DNA from 3 places in the Pseudarthrobacter phenanthrenivorans Sphe3 genome. Region 3 is predicted to be linked to each of the others. Evidence: predicted binding sites of a transcription regulator. Region 3 holds the regulator's gene; each other region holds the start of a gene.
The links. The regulator LexA, encoded in region 3, represses DNA repair genes until DNA is damaged. The targets are predictions, from matches to a motif close to TCGAACANNTGTTCGA.
Positions count from the first base shown of each region.

Region 1: a site for LexA is predicted at 3,461-3,476, ahead of ASPHE3_RS21455 (DUF6504 family protein). Genes of this name have one in related genera too.
Region 2: a site for LexA is predicted at 5,073-5,088, ahead of ASPHE3_RS01005 (LexA family protein). Genes of this name have one in related genera too.

Region 1 is NC_015145.1:2,202,639-2,209,735, forward strand. Features, by position in the region: gene ASPHE3_RS10105 (DNA polymerase III subunit alpha) at 1-3,093, opposite strand, end outside; gene ASPHE3_RS21455 (DUF6504 family protein) at 3,090-3,422, opposite strand; gene ASPHE3_RS10110 (flagellar hook assembly protein FlgD) at 3,719-4,606, shown strand; gene ASPHE3_RS10115 (hypothetical protein) at 4,733-5,131, shown strand; gene ASPHE3_RS10120 (chorismate mutase) at 5,142-5,462, opposite strand; gene ASPHE3_RS10125 (VOC family protein) at 5,482-5,904, shown strand; gene ASPHE3_RS10130 (SOS response-associated peptidase) at 5,948-6,706, opposite strand; gene ASPHE3_RS10135 (mycoredoxin) at 6,846-7,097, shown strand, end outside.
Region 2 is NC_015145.1:210,905-218,001, reverse strand. Features, by position in the region: gene ASPHE3_RS01030 (DUF559 domain-containing protein) at 1-38, opposite strand, end outside; gene ASPHE3_RS01025 (helix-turn-helix domain-containing protein) at 195-1,745, opposite strand; gene ASPHE3_RS01020 (purine-cytosine permease family protein) at 1,854-3,383, shown strand; gene ASPHE3_RS01015 (polysaccharide deacetylase family protein) at 3,438-4,391, shown strand; gene ASPHE3_RS01010 (nucleoside triphosphate pyrophosphohydrolase family protein) at 4,502-4,867, opposite strand; gene ASPHE3_RS01005 (LexA family protein) at 5,102-5,533, shown strand; gene ASPHE3_RS01000 (Y-family DNA polymerase) at 5,526-6,824, shown strand; gene ASPHE3_RS00995 (APC family permease) at 6,909-7,097, opposite strand, start outside.
Region 3 is NC_015145.1:1,546,548-1,553,644, forward strand. Features, by position in the region: gene ASPHE3_RS07155 (ATP-dependent DNA helicase) at 1-1,147, shown strand, start outside; gene lexA (transcriptional repressor LexA) at 1,206-1,940, opposite strand; gene ASPHE3_RS07165 (LysM peptidoglycan-binding domain-containing protein) at 2,263-2,679, shown strand; gene ASPHE3_RS07170 (histidinol-phosphate transaminase) at 2,806-3,924, shown strand; gene hisB (imidazoleglycerol-phosphate dehydratase HisB) at 3,984-4,610, shown strand; gene hisH (imidazole glycerol phosphate synthase subunit HisH) at 4,607-5,371, shown strand; gene ASPHE3_RS22255 (hypothetical protein) at 5,372-5,530, shown strand; gene priA (bifunctional 1-(5-phosphoribosyl)-5-((5-phosphoribosylamino)methylideneamino)imidazole-4-carboxamide isomerase/phosphoribosylanthranilate isomerase PriA) at 5,570-6,319, shown strand; gene ASPHE3_RS07190 (SseB family protein) at 6,351-7,097, shown strand, end outside.

The DNA.
Region 1 (7,097 bases), 660 kb from region 3:
CAGCCTGTTCAGCATGGGCCGGTGGCTGTCCATCAGGTGGCTGCTGACATCCACGGCCATCAGGTCAAGCTCGGCGCGCACATTGTCCACCAAGGATAGAGCTGGAAGCCCCGGTTTGACGTTGCGCAGTTCAACATCGCCCAGCGGCAGGGAAAGCTGCCCCTCGAGCACTTCCACGCCCTTCCGCCCGCTGTTGGACCCCTGGAGCTTTTGCAGGTGCTGGACCAGGTCTGCCCGGTTGGCAGTGCCCCCTGCCTCCCGGTGCAGCGAATCAAAGGCGCCCAGCTGGGCCAGCCGCTTAATGCTGGGCTTGCTGACCCTTGAACGGTTCCTCAGGTCAGCAAGGGAATCGTAGGGCTGGCCGGCCACGATCCGCTTCAGTTCGGCTGCGGACAGTCCGTAGATCCCATTGAGGCTGAGCCTGATTCCCAGCTTCCCCGCATCCGGGCCACTGGTGATTTTTTCCACCCGGTATTCTGCCTTGCTGCGGTTGATGTCCAGCGGAAGGATCGGGATGCCAAGGCGCCTGGCCTCCGCAACCAGCAGTCTTTTGGGATACATGCCCGGATCGTGTTCCCACAATCCGGCAAGGAAAGCTTCGGGATGGTGCGTTTTCAGCCAGGCTGACTGGTAAGTGGGGACGGCAAAGGCGGCACCATGGGCTTTGCAGAAACCGAAGCTGGCAAAGGACTTCAGGGTTTCCCAGACCTTATCCACCACATCGGGCTGGAAGCCTTTTTCCTTGGCATGCATCCGGAAATACTCCTCCACCTGGGACACCCCCGCTTCGCTGCTGAGGGCCCGGCGGAATTCATCGGCTTTGGCAAGTCCGCACCCGGTCATCACGTCGAATGTCCGCAGGATTTGTTCGTGGAATACGGTGACCCCGTGGGTTTCCTGAAGTACCGGCTTCAGGAGCGGGTGCGGGTAGACCTCGGGAGCAAACCCGTGCCGGTGTTCCAGGAAGGGCCGGACCATGTCTGACTTCATTGGCCCTGGGCGGAAGAGGGAGATGTCGATGATCAGATCGTTGAATTCCCGTGGCGCCATTTTGCCAATGAGCTCACGCTGACCCGGGGACTCAATCTGGAAGCAGCCCAGGGTATGGGTGCTGCGGATGAGCTCAAAAGTGGGCTCATCATCCAGGGGAACAGCATTGAGGTCGATGCGGCCGTTTTCGGCAATGTACTCCGGGCCGGTACCGTCCATTCCGGACGAATGTCCCCCGGCAGCCACCACTTCCTGTTTTGAGGGATGGATGCGGATGATTTCCCGGACGGCAAAGGCCATGGCACTTTGCATCCTGACGCCCAGGACGTCGAGCTTGAGCATGCCCATGGGATCCATGTCGTGCTTGTCGAACTGGCTCATGGGCAGTCCCAGGCCGCTGGGCTGGACTGGAGTGCGGTCCAGGAGCGTGGCATCGCCCAGGATCACGCCGCAGGGATGCATGGAGATGTGGCGGGGCAGCCTGTCCAGGCGTTCCGTCAGGTCAACCAGCAGGTCGAGCTGCTGGTTCCCGTGCATGTCCCGTTGTTCCACCCGGCCGGCGAACTCCCTGAGTTCGGGTTTTTCCTGGAGCGCTTCGCGGAATTTCCTGGCCGAGAACCGCCAGAGCTGCTTGGCAATCTCTCCCACCTCGCCGTCGTCCATGCCCAGTGCCAGTCCGGCGTCCCGGACGGCTCCCCTGGCACGGTAACCGTTTTGCATGCTCATCAGCGTGACCCGTTCAGCACCGAAGCGTTCGAAGATGCGGTGGTAGACGTTGTGCCGCTCGGCGCTTTCAACATCGATATCAATGTCGGGCAGGGTGGCGCGGTCCTGCGACAGGAAGCGTTCAAAGATCAGGTCGTGCTGCAGGGGGTTCACCTGGCTGACATCGATCAGGTAGTTGACCAGGCTTGAGGCTCCCGACCCCCTGGCAGCTGCCCGCACCCCCATGTCCTGGATCATCCGGGATACCTCCGCGACCGTCAGGAAGTAGGAGGAGAAACCGAGGTTCCGGATGATGCCAAGTTCGTGCTCCAGCCGGGCAAGCATCTTCTCCCCGTCAGCACCGCTGATTCCCGGAAACCGCCTGCCGATTCCCGCCTGGCACCGCTGGACCAGTTCAAGGTGCGGGTCCTGGCTGATCCCAATAACGGAAGCCTCAGGCACCACCGGCTGCTTCCACCCCATATCAGAGGCGGGATCAATCCGGCAGAGATCGGCGAGCGCCTCAGTCTGTGCCATCAGTTGTTTGAGGTCGGCTGCTCCGTAACCTGCCGCAGAAATGATTTCCTTCCCCAGCTGGAGCATTTCGGCAGAGGATTTCAGCCACCCCTGCCCGGTTGGCTGGAGCAGGGGTTCTTCGGCCAGTTCGGGGAGGGATTTCAAGGTACGTGCAGAGTCGAGCACATCGGCTGTGGGGGCACCGTCGGCAGCACAGTACCTGACGGCGTTGGTCAGGACAGCCGGAACCTGGTGCTCTTCCGCCAGCTTGAGCATGCGGACAGCATGGGCTGTGCTCAGCGGCGTTCCCGGCATGCTGAGCTGCGAAACAATTTCCGCTACCAGCGTTCCGGCGGGCATGGCGTCCAGCCATTGCTTGAAGAGGGTGCGCGGACGAAGGTACCGCCGCCCGCCCATGGCTCGTCCGACGTCGGAATGCGGCCCGACCAGGACAGCCAACACAGGCTTCAATGTCTGGGGGTCAAGGGTCCGTGAAGCAAGTTCAGCCCGGGTGACAGCCACCGGTACAGCACCTCCGGATTTTCCTGACGTCCTGGCATGGGCATCGGAAATCAACCGGCAAAGTGCCCGGTAGCCAGCACCGTTGTTGTTGCCCCGCGCGAGCACCACCACCCTGCCCGCCACCTGGGTGCGGTGGTCGCCGTCGTCGTCAAATACCGTAAGGTCCACCCCCACGATGGGATCGATGCCCGCGGCCATGCAAGCCTTGAGATGTTTGATGGTCCCGTACAGGCCGTCCCTGTCGGTGCAGGCGAGAGCTGTTGCGCCGTCAGCCGCTGCCGCCTGGGCCAGTTCTTCAGGCCAGGAGACGCCGTAGTGGGCACTGAAAGCTGTTGAAACGTGAAGATGGGTAAAACTCATGCTGTTCTTGGCCGGAGTGCATCGTGGATCCGCAGGAGCCGCCAGCGGCCGCTGCTGAGATGGCGGGTGAGGTCCAGGGTGAGGGTTTCATCGTGGGCGCCGGGTACACCGGCAGTGGACGGCAGTACCTGGACACGCCAGATTTCGTGATCCACAAGTCCTGGTCCGCTCCCTAAGGGTGCACGGCTTTCTTCCGCCCACCAGTTGCGGCGCTCATACCAGCGAGTCGGTTCTGCGCACACTGAGTAGGAACGCCCAGCCCACTGGACGCTGATCGGCTTGCCGTCGGAACCACAGGCCACATCCACGGATTCACTGAACATGCCCAATTGCGCCTCCATGGCTTGGCTGTGGACCGGGTTAGTATTCGAAGATGTGTTCGAATAGCACCAGTCTACGCCTTGCTGAAGTGGACGCATAGACAGGGGCACTGCTGCCGCGGAAGGCTTCGGGCAGCGGCATCATGCACCATTGCGCATCAATCCCGCCGGGCGTACTATTCCCCCATCTGAGGTGCAGCCGACGATAAACCCCGCCAGGGGTTTTTCGCAGCGCGCCTCTGCCTTGAGATCCGCGCTGAATGCGCGTCAGAGTCAATGGGACCCACAGATCCGAGGCAAAAACAATGTTCAGAAAGCTAGTCATTCCCGGCAGCATCGTTCTCGCTTCCATGGCGATGCTGGGCAGCCCTGCCACCGCTGCTCCACCCTCCACCCAGCTCTCCGGGGCCATCTTCACTACCGATGCAAGCGGCAACCCCGTCAACCTCAACATCTACGACTCAAAGGAGGACGTCTACCTCAATGGCGGCCCAGGCATTAACGCCCCGAAAGACGCCGCCGGACTTCCCGCCGGGACCTACTCGTTCCAGGTGACCGACCCCTCCGGAGAGACCCTCCTGTCCACGGACCCGGTCGCCTGCCGGCAGTTCACGGTCGATGCCAGCGGAGTCATAACGAGCAACACCGTATCCGGCGCCTGCGCCCACGTCACCGGGACCAGCACGGAGGACGGCGGCCTTACCGTCCAGCTCTTCCCTTACAACGACACCCCTAACAACGGCGGCGTCTACAAGGTGTGGGTCTCCCCCACCAACCTGCTGGACTGCAGTGCGCCAAGTGCCAGGCACTGCTTCGTCCCCAGGTACAGCAAGACTGACAACTTCAAGGTCAGGCATCCCCTGATCGTCGAAATCGATGTCCGGTTCTGGAAGAACGGTGTAGCCATGGACGGGTACGCGGCACACTGGACCGATACCAACGGCGCCAGCAACACCAAATACTCTGAATGGAACCCCGCCGTCCTTGCCTTCCACGAGGCCCATTTTGAAGCGGTGGAGCCGGGAACCCACGGCATCCGGGTCAACAGCCAGCCCGGCTGCACGATTGTTTCCGTCCAGCCGCCTGCCGGAAAGGCAGTGAACGGCAACCGTGGCTGGGCCAACGTCAGCGTGACAGTGGCGGACCACGCCGAGGGTGACCACACCTATTTTGTGGACGTCACCTGCGCCTGAACACCACCACAGCCTGAGTGCAGATGAAGATGCAGGGGGGCCGGAGGTGCTGCGGAAGCACCTCCGGCCCCTTTTCTGTCAGCTGCCGGGGTGGACGGACAGAACGCCAGGGAGCAGGATGGTGCCATGAGTACCGATGACGCACTCCTCAAGCAGGCAAAAATCCAGGCCCAGGACTCCACCCTGGTGGCAACGTTCGATATCGACGGGACCATTCCGGGATCGGGCGCCTACGTGGTGGGACTGGTGGGGGCCACCCCGGATTATTCGACGCAGCGGCGGCTTTGCATTGAATTCATGAACGGGGAGGCCATCGCCTTCTACTCGTTCAACCGGGAACAGGGCCTGGAAGAAAACTATGACCTTGCCGGGGTCACCCACTCCGAAAACAGGATCACCGGGCATTTTCCCCGCACGGCCATTAATGGCCTCGGCCAGGGACACGTGATGTCCGCCTTCAGCGAGGCGGACGGCCGGGAGTTCCAGTCAGGCGTGCCGGTGGAGGAAGCGTTCGAGGCCTCCTGAAGGCAGCCGTTCAGCTGTTTTCTTTGTGGACCCGCAACTCGAGTTCGATGAACCCTGAAATCATCGCCCGGTAGGTGGACTCCACGATGTCCGGATCGATGTCCTTCTTTTCGGCGGCCGAGCGGACGTGTTCGATGATCCGCTCCACGCGCCCCGGGGCCCGGACTTCCGCGTCATCGCCCTTGAGCGTTCCCGCGATCCGGATCAGCCGCTCACGGCGGGCGATGAGGGTAACAATCTGGTCATCCACCTCGTCCACGGCGACCCGGACGGCAGCGAGCTGTTCCTTGTCGGCCAATGCATCCCGATCGTTCCCTTGAATTGTCGCCATCGTCTGACAGTATCGAACCATGCAGCCCAGAGTCGACTTCATTTCATTAGGCGTCCGCAGCGTGGCTGCGTCACGCGCGTTCTACGTTGACGGCCTTGGCTGGCCGGTCCACCGCGAGGTTCCCGGGGATGTGGTGTTCATCCAGGTGAACCACGGGCTGGTGCTCTCGCTGTGGGACGTGCGCCAGATGCAGGCCGACGCCGGCGTAGGTCCGCCCGGCCCTGTCCCCTGCATCACGCTCAGCCACAACGTTCCGGGCACGGAGGATGTGGACAGGGTCCTTGAAGAGGCGGCGGCAGCAGGGGCGGACATCATCTCGGAGCCCATCACGCAGCCCTGGGGCGGGTACAGCGGCTACTTTGCGGACCCTGACGGCTTCCGGTGGGAAGTGGCATACAACCCCACGTGGACCGTGGACGACGGCGGCACGGTTACCGTCTAGCCCCCGGCTGCGGGCGGGCAGGGGCTACTGGAAACGGGGGCGCCTAGAACAGCGCTTCCACGGGCTGGATGAGCTGCGGCCCGTTGTTCCGGACGTTGCCGACTTCCTTGCCTACCGAATCCACGTGCCAGTCCGCCGCGACGTCCTTGACGCCGGCTCGGACAAGGTCCACCAGTCCGGCGGCGTCATCCGCCTGGGGATCGAGCCACGCCTGCATCGTGGCTTTGTCCATGGGCAGGGGCACACGGTCGTGAAGCTCGGTTAACTTTCCAAACACCGTTGATTCACTGCCCGGCGGGGGCGTGTCAGTTGTCAGGATGGAGGTGGAGAGCATCCAGCCGCCTGGCTCCCCTGCGGGCCAGGAGGGGTCCTTCCACCACTCGTAAAGTCCCGCGAAGACCAGTCCCCTGCCTTCCCCGGGATGCACATAGTAGGGCTGCTTGGATTTGCCGCGCCCTTGTTTCCACTCGTAGTAGCCATCGGCCGGGACCGCGCAGCGTCGCGACTGGATGGCTTTGCGGAAAGCCGGCTTTTCCAGGACGGACTCGCTCCGGGCGTTGATCATCCGTGAGCCGATCCCCGGGTCTTTGGCCCATGAAGGGACAAGCCCCCACCGTGCCACATGAAGCTGGCGCACCTTGCGTTCCCGGCTGTCGTCAACCAGCCGCTCCAGCACTATCGGCACATCATCGGTGGGCGCCACGTTCCATGACGGCGGGATGTCCACTTCCTCTTCCAGTTCGGCGTCGAACTCGGCTAGGAGGTCCCCCACGGCACGTGCCATTACATAGCGTCCACACATGGCTCCAGCATGCCATCGCACGCAGGGGCTGTCATCCGGAAGCCATATGAAGCGCGCAGCGCCCTATGGGCGGGGGAATAGCGGCATGCACGCTACCGTTGAAGGGAAGGAACCCCTGAACGACTCATAGGAGAAACTTATGGACTTCACTCCCGAATCCGGCAGCATCACGATGTTTTCCACCACCTGGTGCGGTTACTGCAACCGGCTGAAGAAGCAGTTGGATGCGCAGGGCATCGGTTACACCGAGATCAACATCGAGGAAGTGGAAGGAACGGCCGAACTCGTGGAGCAGCTCAATGGCGGCAACCGCACTGTGCCCACGGTCCTTTTCCCGGACGGCACAGCGGCCACCAACCCGTCAGCAGCAGAAGTCAAGACGCGCCTCGCA
Region 2 (7,097 bases), 1.3 Mb from region 3:
GCTGTCGCCAGCGGCAGGGGCAAGACTTGCTTTCGCATGGTGGCATTCTGCCCCGGGAGGGCCGGGACCTGCAGAAGTTATCCACAGGCCCCCTGCAGGCGCCTCCGGAAGGTGAGAGAGCGTCCGTGGGAAACCGACGTTGAGTGAGAGAGCGTCCGCAGGAAACCCACGTTGAGTGAGAGAGCGTCCGGGGGTTACTTGGGCTGGAGGGCGGCGAGGCGGGTGGCCAGATGCAGCGCAGGCAGCCGGCCGGTGCCGCGCGGATCACCGCCGCAGAGCGCGAAAATCCGCTGCAGGCGCTGATGCATAGACTGCCGCTCCAGATGGAGTTCCCGCGCAGCCTGTGCCGTGTTGCAGCCCGAATCAAGCCAGACCCGCAAGGTTTCCACCAAGGCCGAACGGCGCTGGTCATCGTGCTCAAGGAGGGCTCCGAGCTGCTGCCGGACAAAATCGGTTCGCTGCACCTCGTCCAGGGAGTGGGACGCAAGGCGTTCCACCGCGAAGGCCTCGGCGTCGAGCACCTCGCTGGCCTGTCGCGGCGAAAATGAGGGCGGCTCATAACCGGCTCCCACGTCCAGCGTCAGCCGCGCCTCTGCCAGCGACCAGGGTGCCGCGGAAATTCCGGAAGCCACGGGACCCACCGCACTGACGGTGCCCTCCGGCAATTCGAGCGTCCGGAGCCCGGCCAGGATCCCGCCCCGGTCCTCCTGGGCTTTACCGGTCCGCAACACCGCGAGCGCCAACAGCTCCTCGCTATCCGCATAGCTGGCGCTGTGCCGGCCCACCCGGTCCAGCAGCTGCTCAATTGTCGTACGCAGCTGCCGGGAGCCAGGGGAACGGATCACCACGGCCACCAGCTGTGCAGCCGGGGGGATACCGGCAGCCGGGGCCAGCTGCTGGAGCCGCCAGTTCTGCATGCCGGAATCAACGGCGCGGATCAGTGCGGCACCCGCCATTTCCTTCAGGCCGGGCGGCATGCGCTGCAGCAGGGCCAAGGCCAGGATGTCCACCGAGCGGTTCCCGGCAATCCGTGCCAGGTTCACATCTCCTCCCGCCGGAGTGTGAAGGCTCAGGCGCGCTGAAGGTATGCCCCGCACGGACACATCGATATGGGTGGTGCGTGCACGGTCCTGGTCGGCCTCCCCCATCGGAGCGAGGCCACCATCCCCGGCATAGCCAGCAGGGACCGCACTCGCCAGCGGAGCGCCCGCGTTGGAGGTCAGGACAACTTCCGCACCTGCAGCGTCGGCGAGGACGGCCAGGATCCGGTCAAGGCTGCCGCCGTGGGCCAGCTCCACCGCCATGGCATGGCTGGCCCGGTCAGCCTGCTGCAGGTGCGCAGCCGACTCGCTTACCAGCAGCGAATTGATGGCTTCCATGACGCCCACGAAGGGCACCACTTTCCGCAGCTCAATCAAGGGAAGCCCCGCGGCTTCGGCTGCTCCCACCATGGAGGACGGAATGGAAGGCAGGGCCGCTCCTGTCTCGATGGCAAGCGCAGCCACTCCGCGTTCCGCCAGCTCCCAGATGTAGCCGATGCGCCGCTTGTCCGATGCTGAGGCCAAGGCCTGACCGCCGGTAAGCAGCAGCTCACCACCGCCAAGTAACGGGGCAATGTCCAAAACCTCACTGGAGTGGATCCAGCGCAGCTGCGTTTGCGCCGCAATCGCCGCCGCTGCGCGGACCACGGGATCAGCAGGTGTGAGGGTGGAATGTTTCAAAACATCTTGCAGGCTTATCGGCATGACACTCCGTCGCATAAAAGGTAAATCTTCACGACACATTGTATGTGGTGGTTGTGGCATGAGCCACATAATCTGGATCTATCCCTTTCACTTATGGAGGCTTTCCCCATGCAAGACAACCTCTCCACGACGCAGACTGGGCCGGCAATGGCGCCGGCCCAAGACGTCGAAGCCTGGCTCCAGCCCATTCCCGAGTCCCAGCGCACGCACAAAGTTTCCGGCCAGTTCTGGATCTGGGCCGGCGCCAACCTTGCACCGATCAACTGGGTACTGGGTGCCCTCGGAATCCATCTGGGGTTGGGTTTCGCGGACACTGTCACCGTGCTGGTCCTGGGCAACCTGATCGGCATGCTGCTCTTCGGCTGCTTCGTCCTGCTGGGCCAGAAAACCGGGGCCACCGGCATGGTCCTGGCCCGGGCCGCGTTCGGCCGGCGGGGCAACTACCTGCCGGCGGCCATCCAGGCGCTCCTGGTGATCGGCTGGTGCGCGGTCAACACCTGGATCATCCTGGACCTGGTCATGGCACTGTTCGGGACCCTCGGCTGGGTGGACCCTGCAGCTACAAACTACGGCTGGAAGATCGCCGTGGCCACCGGAATCATGGCCGCACAGGTAGCCATCGCCTGGTTCGGCTACAAAGCCATCGCCGCGTTCGAAAAATGGACCGTCCCGCCCACCATCATCATCCTGGCGGTCATGTCCGCCGTGGCCTGGTTCGGGATGGAAATCGACTGGACCTACGCCGGCCCTGCAGGCAACATTCTGGAAGGCTCCGAACGCATCGCCGCCATGAGCGCGGTCATGACCGCCATCGGCATCGGCTGGGGCATCACCTGGTTCACCTACGCCGCCGACTACTCCCGCTTCGTCAGCACCGAAGTGCCCAAGAAGAAGGTCTACCTGGCCTCCGTGCTGGGCCAGTTCATCCCCGTGGTCTGGCTTGGCGTCCTGGGCGCAAGCCTCGCCACCAACAGCGGCGAGATCGATCCCGGAAAGCTCATCGTCCAGAACTTCGGCGTCCTGGCCCTCCCGGTCCTGCTGATGGTGCTGCACGGCCCCATCGCCACCAACATCCTGAACATCTACACCTTCTCCGTTGCCACCCAGGCGCTGGACATCACCATCAGCCGCCGCAAGCTCAACCTGTTCGTCGGCGCATTCTCGCTCATCGCCGTCGTCTTCTTCATCTTCCAGGAGGACTTCGCTGCAGTCCTGGACGCCTGGCTCATCGGCCTCGTTGCCTGGGTGGCCGCCTGGGGCGGCGTGATGCTGGTGCACTACTTCTGGATCGACAAGCGCTGGCCCGGCAACCCGGAGCGGCTGTTCGACGGCGTCGGCACCAGGCGGCTGCCCGGCGTCAACTGGGCAGGAGTCACCTCCCTCCTGGTGGGCATCTTCGCCACGTGGCTGTTCATGTACGGGCTCGTCCCCGCCATGCAGGGCCCCGTCGCCGTGGCCCTGGGCGGCTGGGACCTGTCCTGGCTCGCCGGCGGCCTTGCCAGCGCCACCAGCTACGCCATCCTCGGCCCGAGGATGCACCGCAAGTTCCTTGAACCTGCGCCGGCCGCCACGGTCCACGGGCAACACGCCACCGAACTCACCGGAGCCTCGGCACCAGGCACGCCGGCCGCACTCTGAACCGCGCCTCCCGACACTCCCGCTCGCCGAACTCCCCGCAACGCTAGGACCACCATGACCCTTGAAGCATTTTCCGACGCCGCCCACCCGATCGCCTGGCCCGAGGGCAAGCGCGCCGCAGCATCCTTCACGTTCGACGTCGATGCCGAATCCTGCACCATCGCCCACGACCCCAAGAGCACCCGCCGGATGTCGCTGATGACCCACCAGTCCTACGGGCCCAAGGTGGCAGTTCCACGGCTGCTGCAGATCCTCCAGCGGCAGGACATCCGCGCCACGTTCTTCGTCCCCGGCTTCACCGCCGAGTGCTACCCGGACACCGTACGCCAGATCGTGGACGCCGGGCACGAGGTGGCCCACCACGGCTACCTGCACGAGCCCATGCAGGGCATCGACGCCGACACGGAGGCCCGCTACATCGACCGCGGACTGGAGGCGCTGGCCAAGGCAGCCGGGGTTGAGCCGGTGGGCTACAGGGCACCGTGGTGGGAGCTGAACTGGCACTCCGCCGGCCTCCTGGCGGACCGCGGCTTCCTCTACGATTCAAGCCTGCTCGACGGCGATGCCCCCTACCGCTTCAGCGTCGCCCCGGGCGACAGCAGGGACCTAGTGGAAATCCCGGTCGACTGGGCCCTTGACGACTGGGAGCAGTACGCCTTCTACCCCGGCGTGACCGGCAGCGGCGTCATTGAAAGCCCGGCCAAGGTCCTGGAGATGTGGACACTCGAGGCGGAGGCGCACCACGCGCAGGGCAGCTGCTTCGTCCTGACCAACCACCCCTTCATCTCCGGCCGGCCCTCCAAGGCGGTGGCCCTGGAACGGCTGATGGAGCGGGTCAAGGGAATGGACGGCATGTGGGTGGCCACCATGGAGGAAATCGCGGAGCACACCCGGCGGACGGTCCAGGAGGTGCACACCCACGCACGGATCGAGGTTCCATCCTTCCCCGACACCGGGGCGCGGTTCACGGCGCCGGCCGTGCGCGAATCCGTGCCCGCGATCAGCTAGGTACGGGAAGCATACTGAACCACAGCAGGAGCGGTGCCGCCCCACCGGGGGCAGCACCGCTCCTGCTGTGTTAAGGACTGCAGTCGGGCCTGGACCACGAGCCGGGGAGGCTACCCGCCCTGGCGGCCGACGGCCGCCGCCAACCCCCGTTCAATGTTGTCCATGGTCCCGGTGAATGCCTCCGTAATATCGATGTCCAGCCGTTCGGCCAGAACCATGATCCACCACAGCGACTCCCCCAGCTTGTGCTTGAGCTGGGCCGTCACGTCCCCGTCGATGTCCCACGTTCCATCGTTTGCGAGGATGAGGCGCCCCACCATGCCGACGTCATTGGTGAACCCGAGCATCAGTTCGTGCAAGGTCCACACTTGGCCGTTCAGCCGTTGCTCGAGGATTTCGTACAGCGCCCGGATTTCCATGGCACGCTGCTGTGCGCCTTCCAGGCTGGCGTTGTTGTGGTGAGTCCCGCTGGTCATGATGCCCCTCTTCGGTTTGAGATCAGTCAAGCGGCTGCGACCACATCAGGATCTTCTTCTCTGGCGTTCGCTACAAGAAGGACGCTTCCCCTGCCTTTATTCCCTGCTTCCCCGGCGCCGGGCCGCCGTCGTGCTTTCCCTGGAGCACCCCTGGCTAAGACGGGACAGTATCGGTTGTCCGAGGCAAGGACTACACTGAACCGTATCGAACATATATTCGAATAAAGGTGTGTTGTGGGCGTTATTGTGGGTCCCCGTGTGATAGATGCGGGCGCTTCGTTGTTCTCGGTGCTGATCGCGCCGGTGCCCGTCGCTGCGGGGTTTCCTTCGCCGGCGCAGGATTACTTTGATGGCCGGATCGACCTGAATGCCCACCTGATCAAGGACATCACCAGCACTTTCGTGGTCCGGGTGACGGGAGACTCCATGGAAGGGGCCGGGATCAGCGACGGCGATGAACTGATCGTCAACAGGGCGCTGGAGCCGAAGGATGGCTCGGTGGTCATCGCCGTGCTGGATGGCGAACTGACCGTGAAGCGCCTCCGCCTGACCGCCGCGGGCGTGGTGCTGCAGGCGGAGAATCCGAAATATCCGGACATCAGGGTGCCTGCGCTGTCCGAGCTGACCATCTGGGGCGTGGCCACAAGGTGCCTGCACCATGTCTAGACCCGCGCCGATGCGGCAGATGCCGCAGATCGCCCACGTGGACGTGAACTGCTTTTACGCCTCCGCGGAGCGTGCCTTCGATCCCTCGCTGGAAGGCAGGCCCCTGGTGGTGCTGTCCAACAATGACGGCTGCGCCGTGACCCGCTCCCCCGAGGCAAAAGCCCTGGGCATTGCCACCGGCGAGCCATGGTTCAAACTCGCACCGCGTGCCAAGGAATGGGGGCTGGTGGCGAAATCCAGCAACTATGAGCTGTACGGGGACATCAGCGCCCGGGTCATGGAGCTGCTCGGAAGGTACTCGGCATGGCTGGAGGTCTACAGCATCGATGAAGCATTCCTTGGCGTGAAGGGCAGCCCGGAGGAGCTGCTGGCGCTGGGCAAGACCATGAAGGAGGCCGTCCGCCGCCATGTGGGCGTGCCCGTGTGCGTGGGTATTGCGCCCACGAAAACCCTGGCCAAACTCTGCAACAAGTGGGCCAAAAACAATCCCGCGTTTGCGGGGGTATGCCACTGGGACAGCGTGCCGGCAGCAATGCGGGAGCGCCTGCTCGGGCGCCTGTCCGTCGAGGAAATCTGGGGCGTTGCCGGACGGCTCACCCGGCGCCTGAACGCCATCGGCATCCACACCATCCTGGACCTCACCCGCACAGACCCCGTGGCCGTTCGGGACAAGTTCTCCGTGGTGATGATGCGCACCGTCCTTGAACTCAACGGGACCCCCTGTATCCCCATGGAGGAGGAACGGATCGGCAGGGACCAGCTCATCTTTTCCCGCTCCTTTTCCACTCCCGTCACCACTGCTGGCGGGCTGCGTCAGGTCTTGAGCGTCTACGGCCAGCACGCGGGCGCCCGTCTGGCGAAGCACGGGCTGCAGGCCAAAGTCCTGACGGCCTTCGCGGGCACGTCTCCCTTCAGGGGCGAGGAACAGGCCTATCCCTCTGTATGCGTCGCCCTGCCCATGCCGACGGCCGATCCCCTGCTGCTCACGCGCGCGGCGCATGCCCTGTTGCCCAGCATTCGGGAAGGCGTGAAATACGTGAAGGTGGGGCTGATGCTCACGGACCTGAGGCCCACGGGCAACCAATCCCCGCTGGAGCCGTTTGAGAACCCGCACGAGGAACGCCATATCGGCACACTCCTGGAGGACGTCAGCCGCCGCTTCGGGCGGGGCTCCATCGGGTTGGGCCACGCCGGCATCAAGACCGGCCTGGACTGGAGCATGAAACGCACCATGCGTTCGCCCCGGTACACCACCCACTGGGACGAGCTTCCCCTGGTCAAGGCTGCATGACATACAGCCCTGTACGACGACGGCGAGCACCCCTCCGCCGCGGGGCGTGGCGGAGGGATGCCCGTCCGTGCTACGAAAGTTGACCTACCGGGCCCCGTCCATGACCTCCTGGTCGGCTGCGGGTACGGCTACAGCTGCAGTTGCGGCAGCTGCAGGCACCGGTTGGATAAGGGCCGCAGCATGTGCCGGGGCCGAGGGAGCAGCTGGAGCTTCCGGGGACCCGGCGGCGTGCCCGGCGAGGACACCGGTGTGGTGCCGGAGCTTCAGCCTGTA
Region 3 (7,097 bases):
GCTCAACGCAGCCGCCGCCAACCTGGAACTTGCCCTTGCCGGCGTTCCCAACGGGCTGCTCCCGAATGGCCTGAATGACGAGCAGCTGGATTGCGTGGACCAGCTGCGTGAAGCATGCCGGGCTGCCCTCTCGGATTCCAAGGGGGACAGCAGCACCACGGCCGACGGCGGGCGGCAGCTTGCGCGTTCACGGCTGCTGCTCATCCTGGAACTCTGCGAACGGCTCCTGGCGGCCCGCGAGAACCGCGAAGTCGTCTGGTTTTCCCGCGCCAGTTCCTTCGACCCGGGGCAAGGATACTCCCAGCCTGACGAGACCGCGCCGGCGCTGATCAACATCGCGCCGCTGTCCGTGGCAGGGAAACTCAGGGAGGGCCTCTTTGCCGGCCACACTGTGGTGCTGACCTCGGCCACCCTGGCCATCGGCTCCGCGTTTGAACCTGCGGCCGGCGGGCTTGGCCTTGTGGGCGATGGTGCCCCCAGCTGGACCGGCGTGGATGTTGGGTCGCCCTTCGATTATCCCAAGCAGGGCATCCTCTACGTGGCCGGGCACCTGCCGAAGCCGGGCAGGGGTGCGTCCCCGGAAGCGTTGGCTGAACTTGAGGCGCTTATCCGTGCCTCCGGGGGCGGCGCGCTCTGCCTGTTTTCCTCCCGCCGGGCCGCGGAAGAGGCCGCGGAAGCGCTGCGCCCCAAACTGGACATGACTGTCCTGTGCCAGGGGGATTCCACCATGACCGCACTCGTGAAGCAGTTTGCGGACGAACCCAATACCTGCCTGTTCGGGACCATGTCCTTGTGGCAGGGCGTGGACGTTCCCGGTGGATCCTGCCGGCTCGTGGTGATCGACAGGATTCCGTTCCCGCGGCCTGACGATCCCCTGATGACAGCGCGCTCAAGGGCTGTAGCCCAGGCCGGCGGCAATGGCTTCATGTCGGTGTCGGCCACGCACGCGGCCATCCGGCTGGCGCAGGGGGCCGGGCGGCTGATCCGCTCCACGGGAGACAGGGGAGTGGTGGCTGTGCTGGATTCCAGGCTTGCCACCGAGCGCTACGCCGGGTTCCTCCGTGCTGCCCTTCCGCCCTTCTGGTCCACCACAGACCGGAAGACCGCCGTGGCTGCCTTGGAGAGGCTGGCCCGGGAACACGCCTAGGGCTGCCGGGAGCGGGCCAGCGCGTCGCCCAGCAGTACGCGGCTTCCGGGAGTGGTGCCTAGAGCGAGCGGAGAACTGAAACCACCTTGCCCATGATGGTGGCGTGGTCGCCGAGGATGGGCTCGTACTGCGTGTTCTGGGGGAGCAGCCACGTGTGGCCGTCACGCTGCCGGAATGTCTTGACGGTGGCCTCGTCATCAAGCAGGGCTGCCACGATGTCGCCGTTGGCGGCGTCGGCCTGCCTGCGGACCACCACCCAGTCACCGTCGCAGATGGCTGCGTCCACCATGGAGTCTCCTGCAACCCTGAGCATGAAGAGTTCGCCTTGGCCCACCAGCTGCCGGGGCAGGGGCATGACGTCTTCCACCAGCTGGTCGGCCAGGATGGGACCGCCGGCGGCGATGCGGCCCACCAGGGGAACCATTGCGGTGTCCAGGGCCGTGGGCAGTTCCGTGACCGTCGCGCCGCCGGGCGCCGCGGCATCAGCCGGCCGGCCCTGGGTTTTTGCCGCCCCGCTGTCCAGCGTCAGGGGCATCAGGACCTCCATGGCCCGGGGGCGCTTCGGGTCCCGGCGGAGGTAGCCGAGTTTCTCCAGCTGTGAGAGCTGATGGGTAACACTGGACAGGCTTGCCAGCCCGACGGTGTCGCCGATTTCACGCATGGACGGTGGGTACCCGTTCTCATTGACCGAGCGCTGGATGGTTTCAAGGATCTTCTTTTGCCGTGGCGTCAGGCCCTTGGCGGTCCTCTTCGGTTGCACGGTTCCCCTGCCCCCGGCGGCTGCTGCTGCCATATTCGCCAATGCCTTTCGGTGTCCACCGGGCCTTTCCGCGGCCAGGCCCCGGACGATCCCGCCCTTGAATGTCAGACCCTGCTGATCGACTGTCCGGGTGGTTGTTCTTTCGTTCAAAACTAGGCCAGCCACACGGCTTTTTCAAACATTTGTTCTAGCGAGTCTCGACATTGTTCGTTGATAGGTGCTAAAACTAAGGAAGCAAAGTTCGAATATGTGTTCTATTCGCAAGCTGGGCCGTTCGAAGGTCCGGTCGAAAAGCCTCTCAGGGGCAGCGGGGGAGCATCCGGGCAGCACAGTACGGTCCAGGAGGGATCAGTTCATGTCAGCTACACCTGTTTCACCGAGTTCACGTCCACAGCTGCTTCCAGTGCGGCAGCTTCTCGCTGAGTCCCAGGAACGGCAGGAGGAGCGGCCTGCGCCGCTTCCGCCCCTGCGCCTCACCCGCCGCGGACGCGTCGTGCTGATCGGGATTCCCCTTGTCCTGCTGGCAGCCCTGCTTCTCTCACTGGCCGGCTTCTTCAATTCCCCGGCCAAGGCATCGGATTCCATGGCGGACCTCGCCGCAACGCCCACCGTTACCGTCACTGTCCAGCCCGGCGAATCTTTGTGGGGCATCGCGGCAAGTATCGCCCCGGAGCGCGACGCCCGTGATGTGGTGGCGGACATCGTGCAGCTGAACAATCTGCCGGCGGGCGGAGTGCATCCTGGCCAGCAGTTGTTCGTTCCCGTCGGATAGAACGGTCATGGACGGCGCGGCGTCAGCGACGCCTTTGGCGGGCCGGCCCCGAGGCGCCTTCACGCCAAGCGCGAACAAGGCACCGTCACATTTTCCGGGGCCAAGCGCTGGCACTAAACTGTTCAGGTGAATGACCAGCTAGAGCGCCTGAACCGGCTTCCCCTCCGCAGTAACCTCCGTGGCCTGACCCCCTACGGGGCGCCGCAGCTGGACGTCCCCATTCTCCTCAACGTGAACGAGAATACCCATGGTGTCCCCGCGGACGTCAGGGCGGCCATCAGCGAAGCCGTAACTGAAGCCGCAGCAGGCCTCAACCGCTACCCGGACCGGGAGTTCACCGAACTCCGGAAGGCCCTGGCCGAATACCTGGGGCACGGGCTGGATGAATCCAACCTGTGGGCCGCGAACGGATCAAACGAAGTCCTTCAGCAGGTACTGCAGGCATTTGGCGGCCCCGGCCGCACAGCCCTTGGCTTTCCTCCCACGTACTCCATGTATCCGCTGCTGGCCAGCGGCACCGATACCGAATACGTGGTGGGCGAGCGGGCTGAGGGCTACGGACTGAGTGCTGAATCCGCAGCGCGGCAGGTCAAGGAGCTGCAGCCCAATATCGTCTTCCTTTGCTCCCCGAACAACCCCACTGGAACAGGGCTCGGGCTCGATGTGGTGGAAGCCGTGTATGAGGCTGGCGAAGCCAGCCAAGCCATTGTCATTGTGGACGAGGCCTACCATGAGTTCGCCCACGACGGAACGCCCAGTGCGCTGACACTGCTTCCCGGCCGGGAGCGGCTCATCGTATCCCGGACCATGAGCAAGGCCTTCGCCCTGGCCGGCGCGCGGCTTGGTTACATGGCAGCAGCGCCTGAAGTCACCGACGCCATCCGCCTGGTCCGTCTCCCGTACCATCTCTCCGCCATCACACAGGCCACCGCCCTCGCCGCCCTCCGGCATCGTGAGGCGCTCATGGCGGATGTCGAGGACATCAAGAAGCAGCGGGACCGCATCGTGTCCGAGCTCACGCGGATGGGCCTCAAGCCCGCTGCATCGGATTCGAACTACGTCTTCTTCGGCGGCCTGGAGGACCCGCACCGGGTGTGGCAGGAACTGCTGGACGCCGGCGTGCTGATCCGGGACGTCGGGATCTCCGGCCATCTTCGCGTGACGGCCGGAACTGAGACTGAAACCACAGCATTCCTGACGTCCCTGGAAAGCATCCTTGCAAGCCGGGCCACCCTTCCGGCCTAGACTGGAAGCAGCGGCGCTGGAAGCCCTGACCACCCCCTTGACCCTTAAAGGACCCAAGCATGAGTACCACTGGATTGAATGCGGCTGCGGCCCGGACTGCGCGCATGGAACGTGCCACCAGTGAGTCGTCCGTGCTCGTGGAAATCAACCTCGACGGTACCGGCGTCTCGGACATCGACACTTCAGTGCCGTTCTACGACCACATGCTCACTGCGCTTTGCAAGCACTCCCTGATCGACATGACCGTCAAGGCCACCGGTGACATCCACATTGACGTCCACCACACGGTGGAGGACGTCGCGATTACCTTCGGCGAGGTGCTGCGCACGGCGCTGGGCAACAAGGCGGGTATCAGGCGGTTTGGTGAAGCCACAGTGCCGCTGGACGAAGCGCTGGCCCACGCCGTCGTCGACGTGTCCGGCCGCCCCTACCTTGTGCACGGCGGCGAACCCGCGGGCCAGGAGTATCACCTGATCGGCGGGCACTTCACGGGGTCCCTTACCCGCCACGTCTTTGAAGCCATCACGCTGCACGCCGGGATCTGCCTGCACATGAACGTGATTGCCGGCCGCGATCCCCACCACATCGTGGAGGCCCAGTTCAAGGCATTCGCCCGGGCCCTGCGCGCCGCCGTGGAACCGGATCCCCGCGTTGAGGGAATCCCCTCCACCAAGGGTGCGCTGTGAGCGGCCAGGTCCTGCGCGACGGCGCCATCATCGACCCTTCAGCCTCACGGAAGCTCCCTTCTCCGGAAGGGAAACCCACTGTTACCGTGCTGGACTACGGTTCCGGTAATGTGCGGTCGGCGGTCCGTGCCCTGGAACGGGCGGGGGCTGAGGTTATCCTGAGCTCCAAGCCCGAGGATGTCCTGAACGCGGACGGCCTGGTGGTTCCCGGCGTAGGTGCCTTCGAAACCGTCATGCGGGAGCTCAAGGCGGTGGACGGTATCCGCCTTATCGGCCGGCGCGTAGCCGGGGGACGCCCGGTCCTGGGCATCTGCGTGGGACTGCAGGTTCTCTTCGAAGCGGGTGTCGAGCACGGCACCGAGGCGGAAGGGATCGGCGAGTGGCCCGGAAAGGTGGAGCTCCTGCCAGCCGATGTGGTGCCCCACATGGGCTGGAACACCGTCAAGGTACCCGAGGGTTCAACGCTGTTCGCAGGGGTCGAGAACGAGCGGTTCTACTTCGTGCACTCGTACGGTGTGCAGGAATGGAACTTCGACGTCATCCAGCCAAGGATGGCCCCGCCCCTGGTCACCTGGTCAGAACACGGCGCACCGTTCATCGCAGCCGTGGAGAACGGGCCGCTGTGTGCAACCCAGTTCCACCCGGAGAAGTCCGGCGACGCCGGAGCCCGGCTGCTGCGTAACTGGGTGCAGGCCCTGCGCAAGCCGGAGGCCACCCCGGAGCCGGGCACCACAGAGACTCCCGCGGACGGCTCCGCCTAGATGTGGTCGGTTCTCCTGATGGGGCTCGCCGGCCTGCTTATCGGCGGCGCCCTGTCCTTCCGGCAGCAGCATAAGCCGCTCTGGACCCAGATATCGTTTTACGTCCTGGCGGGGATGTCGCTGCTCGCCGCCTACCTGCTGACGCTGCCGGCTTCCTGACCGCCGCTGCCCACCCTGCCCCCGACCCTGAGGATTGACATGACCACCGCCCCAACCGACTTGCCGGTTCTTGAACTGCTGCCCGCTGTCGACGTCGTCAACGGCCAGGCCGTCCGGCTGGTGCAGGGGGAGGCCGGGAGCGAGACCAGCTACGGAACCCCACTGGAGGCTGCGCTGAACTGGCAGCAGCAGGGAGCAGAGTGGGTGCACCTTGTAGATCTTGACGCCGCCTTCGGCCGTGGCTCCAATGCGGAGCTGCTGCGCGAAGTGGTGGGCAGGCTGGATATCAAGGTGGAGCTCTCCGGCGGGCTCCGCGACGACGAAACCCTGGAAGCCGCCCTTGGCCTCGGCGTGGCCCGCGTCAACCTGGGAACAGCCGCCCTGGAGAACCCTGAGTGGACGCGCCGGGCCATCGAACGCTTTGGCGACAAGATCGCCGTCGGCCTGGATGTCCGCGGCACCACCCTGGCAGGCCGTGGCTGGACCAAGGAAGGCGGGGACCTCTGGGAGGTTCTGGGCCGTCTTGAGGAAGCCGGCTGCAGCCGCTACGTGGTCACGGATGTGACCAAGGACGGCACCCTGCAGGGGCCCAACGTGGAACTCCTGCGCCAGATGGTTGAGAAGACCGGCAAGCCCGTGGTGGCGTCCGGTGGAATTTCCAGCCTGGATGACCTCAAGGTGCTGCGTTCGCTGGTGCCGCTGGGCGTGGAAGGGGCCATCGTGGGCAAGGCCCTCTACGCCGGTGCCTTCACACTGCCCGAAGCCCTGGACGTCGCCGGCCGCCGCTAGGCAGCGCGGGCGCAAAAGCAAAGGCACAGCCATGGCCAGCAACGAAACCGGGCCCGGCAGGACTCCGCAACGCCACCTGCCTGGCCATATCGCAGCGGCGCTGGCAGGCGCGGGCGGCGCGGCGGACTCAGCCGGGCAGCCGTGGGCAGGCCGCAGCCTGGCGGGCGAACACGCCAAAATCCATAATTTCGAGGACGACGACGGAACGGCCGACGCCGGTTACCAGGCCGCCGTCGCGGCACTTCGGAATGGAACAGGGGAAGAAGCGGCCGTCGTGGCGGCGCTTGCCACCGCCCGTGTCTTCATTCCCATCGTTGCCCAGCTTGCGGAAGAAGCTGATGCCGGGCACGGCCTGCAGTCCGACAAGCAGGCGGACATGGCCCTGGTCACGCTGAAGGCAGCGGATGGCAGGACCGCGATGCCGGCGTTCACGTCGGCAGCGGCGCTGGCGGCCTGGCATCCAGGGGCCAGGCCGGTCGCCGTTTACACAGCGCGGGCGGCCCTCTCCGCTGTCGCCGAAGGCGCCGAGCTGCTGGTTCTTGATCCGGGGCAGGAGTTCACCTTCGTTGTCCGCCGGCCGGCCGTCTGGGCGTTGGCGCAGCAGCGGGACTGGCTTCCGTCCTACCGCGATGAAGACCTTGCCGCGGAGATGGGAGCGGCAGCATCAGGGTTCCCCGCTGTTCGGAGCGTTGAACTGCTTCCCGGGCGGGGAGTGGCGGCACGCGCGGCGGACGGCACAGTGGTGGCAGGCGGGGGCGCCGGACCGGAGCTGCAGGTG